2 regions of the Enterobacter dykesii genome follow, and region 1 is predicted to be linked to the other one. Evidence: predicted binding sites of a transcription regulator. Region 1 holds the regulator's gene; the other holds the start of a gene.
What was found. The regulator LexA, encoded in region 1, represses DNA repair genes until DNA is damaged. The targets are predictions, from matches to a motif close to TNCTGTATGTACATACAGNA.
Positions count from the first base shown of each region.

Region 2: rmuC (DNA recombination protein RmuC) is a predicted target of LexA. The motif match lies at 1,109-1,128, and genes of this name have one in related genera.

Region 1 is NZ_CP126604.1:298,399-300,603, reverse strand. Features, by position in the region: gene dinF (MATE family efflux transporter DinF) at 1-683, opposite strand, end outside; gene lexA (transcriptional repressor LexA) at 747-1,355, opposite strand; gene F0320_RS01355 (diacylglycerol kinase) at 1,464-1,832, opposite strand; gene plsB (glycerol-3-phosphate 1-O-acyltransferase PlsB) at 1,987-2,205, shown strand, end outside.
Region 2 is NZ_CP126604.1:4,325,777-4,327,981, reverse strand. Features, by position in the region: gene F0320_RS20685 (dienelactone hydrolase family protein) at 1-15, opposite strand, end outside; gene udp (uridine phosphorylase) at 271-1,032, shown strand; gene rmuC (DNA recombination protein RmuC) at 1,172-2,205, shown strand, end outside.

The DNA of each region.
Region 1 (2,205 bases):
CGCCATGCGGTTTTGAGCAGCGCCAGGGAGATCCCGCGCATCACCAGCACGCGCCAGACCATCCACAAGCCAATGATAAAGGTCCCATATTCGGCAATTGCCGTCGCCAGCGCCGCGCCCCGCACGTTCATATGCAGGCCCATTACCAGCCAGACATCCAGCACAATGTTGAGAAGGTTGCCTACTACCAGCAAAATCACTGGCGCACGGGCGTACTGCACGCCCAGTAGCCAACCCAGCAGAACCAGGTTTGCCAGCGAGGCGGGCGCGCTGAGCCAGCGGATTTCAAGGAAACGGCGCGCCTGAGCCAGTACCGCCTCGCTGCCGCCGACAACATGGAGCGCAAGGTCGATCAGGGGCGCACGCAATACAATGATTAATGCTCCCGCACCAAGCGCAAGAATCAGCGGCTGGACCAGCGCGCGCGCCAGGCGCAGCGGATCTTTTGCACCATAAGCCTGTGCCGTGAGCCCGGTGGTGCTCATGCGCAAAAAGAGCAGCAGCATAAACAGGAAACTGGTTGCCGTCGCGCCAATCGCCACGCCGCCAAGATAAACAGGCGAATCAAGATGACCAATAACGGCAGTATCGACCAGACCCAGCAAGGGCACGGTGATATTGGAGAAAATCATCGGCAGAGCAAGACGCCACAATGCCTTATCTGATGCCGTCAGCAGTGACATGAAAAATACCGGAAGTGTGGAATGAAGCAGGCTACAGCGGCGCCATAGCCTGTCAGGAAGAGGTTACAGCCATTCACCGTTGCGAATGACCCCAACCGCCAGTCCTTCGATAGAGAAGTTATGTTCGCGAAGATCGACCACAATCGGGGAGAACTCGTTGTTTTCAGGCAGCAGCTGAACGGTGTTCCCCTGTTTTTTCAGACGCTTTACGGTGACTTCATCATCTATGCGCGCGACAACCACCTGGCCGTTACGAACATCTTGCGTTTTGTGCACCGCAAGCAGATCGCCATCAAGAATACCGATGTCTTTCATCGACATACCGCTAACGCGCAGCAGGAAATCAGCACTCGGTTTGAACATGCCAGGATCGACCTGGTAGTGGCCTTCAATATGCTGCTGTGCCAGTAAAGGCTCACCGGCGGCAACACGGCCTATCAGCGGAATGCCCGTCTCTTCTTCCACCAGCAGGCGGATACCGCGTGACGCGCCTGAAACAATCTCAATCACGCCTTTACGCGCCAGCGCTTTCAGGTGTTCTTCGGCAGCATTTGGAGAACGGAAACCCAGACGCTGCGCGATTTCCGCACGCGTCGGTGGCATACCCGTCTGGCCGATATGATCCCGGATGAGATCAAACACCTCTTGCTGCCTGGTCGTTAACGCTTTCATTCCGCCCCCTGGGTGTATATACAGTTATGCTGTGAGTATATACAGTCAAAGGCGATTTTGGAACCAAAAACTGCACAAAAAACCAGGGACTTAATTATTCCTCGAGGCTCATCGGAAATGTGACCAAAGCAGCGTGACCCAGGTGATAACGGCAGTGATAATCGCCAGCAACACGGCAGCAGAGCCCATGTCTTTTGCGCGGCCAGAAAGCTCGTGGAAATCTGAACCAATGCGATCGACAACGGCCTCAATAGCGCTATTAAGAATTTCCACTATCATCACCAGAAGTACGGAACCGATAAGAAGTACGCGGGTAATAGCATCAACATCAAGGAAACAGGCGACGATCACCGCGATGATAGCGGCGACGCCCTCCTGGCGAAAGGCGGCCTCGTTGGCCCATGCGGCACGGAAACCTTTCCATGAATAGCCGGCAGCTTTGATGATACGCGTTAACCCAGTGGTATTATTGGCCATTAAAAGAACCTTTTATGAAAAAAAGCGTCAGTAACAGGAACTGTAGCGCGTTTCGCTACAGCCTGAAGTATGACGGGTAACAACAGAAATTTTGCGCGCTTTCTGTTATCCTTGCGCCGCAATTGCATTATTAACCAGAGGCTTTACATCGTTTATGTCCGGCTGGCCACGAATTTACTACAAATTACTTAATTTACCATTAAGCATCCTGGTAAAAAGCAAGTCTATCCCAGCAGAACCCGCGCTGGAATTGGGGCTCGATACCTCGCGTCCTATTATGTATGTTTTGCCTTATAACTCGAAGGCAGACTTACTGACGCTTCGCGCCCAGTGTCTGGCGCATGACTTACCGGACCCGCTTGAACCGCTTGAA
Region 2 (2,205 bases), 530 kb from region 1:
GGTTTTTTCAGTCATGGCATTCTCCGTACCAATGAGTTAGCGCAAAGGTAAATATAGACACCAGGTTAACAACTCACAGTGCCTTAAACGGTCTATCTTTTGTGCAGCACCTGGCGATATAACTTGTTAATGTGATGTAAATCACTTTTTTATGGAAATTCAATGTAATCATTTTCATTCATGGTGAGGTGTGTCACGAAAATATGCTTACTGCTTCTGTAAAGTACCGTTTTACTTCTTCTGACTAACCGACCCACAGAGGAGTCACCTATGTCTAAGTCTGATGTTTTTCATCTCGGCCTCACCAAAAACGATTTACAAGGGGCTACGCTCGCTATCGTCCCTGGCGATCCTGAGCGTGTGGAAAAGATCGCCGCGCTGATGGATAAGCCGGTCAAGCTGGCTGCCCATCGTGAGTTCACCACCTGGCGCGCAGAGCTGGATGGCAAAGCGGTGATCGTGTGTTCTACCGGTATCGGTGGTCCGTCTACGTCTATTGCTGTTGAAGAGCTGGCACAGCTGGGCATCCGTACCTTCCTGCGTATCGGTACCACCGGCGCTATCCAGCCGCACATCAACGTCGGTGACGTGCTGGTCACGACCGCGTCCGTTCGTCTGGACGGCGCAAGCCTGCACTTTGCACCGATGGAATTCCCGGCAGTGGCTGATTTCGAATGCACCACCGCGCTGGTTGAAGCCGCGAAATCCGTAGGCGCAACTACCCACGTGGGCGTCACCGCCTCTTCCGACACCTTCTACCCGGGCCAGGAGCGTTACGACACCTTCTCAGGCCGCGTGGTAAGCCGTTTCAAAGGCTCAATGGAAGAGTGGCAGTCCATGGGCGTGATGAACTACGAAATGGAATCCGCAACGCTGCTGACCATGTGTGCAAGCCAGGGTCTGCGTGCCGGTATGGTGGCGGGCGTGATCGTTAACCGCACCCAGCAGGAGATCCCGAACGCCGAAACCATGAAGCAGACCGAAAGTCATGCAGTGAAAATCGTGGTGGAAGCAGCGCGTCGCCTGATCTAATCCTCTCTTCCGAAATCAAAGGCCGACGCGTTCGGCCTTTATTTTTTGCGTAGCGCCTCGCAGGAAAACCCTTTCAAACTGGACGTTTATACAGCACAATTCTATTTTGTGCGGGTAATACGTTGATGCAGGGGGCATTGTGGATATCTCAATCCTGATTTACGCGGTGATTGCGCTGGTGGGCTTAGGGATTGGCTGGCTGATTTCCAGCTACCAGCATGCGCAGCAGAAGGCCGACCAGCTGGCCGAGCGAGAAGAGATGGTCGCCGATTTAAGCGCGACAAAACAGCAGCTTGCGCTGAGCGAACACTGGCGCGACGAGTGTGAATTGCTTAATAACGAGCTGCGCAACCTGCGTGATATCAACACGTCACTGGAAGCCGATCTCCGCGAAGTGACCACCCGCCTTGAATCCACCCAGCTGCATGCGGAAGACAAAATCCGCCAGATGATCAACAGCGAGCAGCGCCTCAGCGAACAGTTTGAGAACCTCGCCAACCGAATTTTTGAGCACAGCAACCGCCGCGTTGACGAACAGAACCGCCAGAGCCTGAACAGCCTGCTGACGCCCCTGCGCGAACAGCTTGACGGTTTTCGCCGTCAGGTGCAGGACAGCTTTGGTCAGGAAGCCCGCGAGCGTCACACCCTGGCGCATGAGATTCGCAATCTCCAGCAGCTCAATGCCCAGATGGCGCAGGAAGCGGTCAACCTGACCCGCGCGCTTAAAGGGGATAACAAAACCCAGGGCAACTGGGGAGAAGTGGTGCTGACCCGCGTCCTGGAAGCTTCTGGCCTGCGGGAAGGGTACGAATACGAAACGCAGGTGAGTATCGAAAACGACGCCCGCTCACGCATGCAGCCGGATGTGATCGTGCGGCTGCCGCAGGGCAAAGATGTGGTGATTGACGCCAAAATGACGCTGGTGGCGTATGAACGCTACTTTAATGCGGACGATGACTACACCCGCGAGTCTGCGCTGCAGGAGCACATTGCCTCCGTGCGTAATCATATTCGCCTGCTCGGCAGAAAAGACTACCAGCAGTTGCCGGGTCTGCGCTCGCTGGACTATGTCCTGATGTTCATCCCGGTAGAACCCGCGTTCCTGCTGGCACTCGACAGACAGCCTGAACTTATCACCGAAGCGCTCAAAAATAACATTATGCTGGTCAGCCC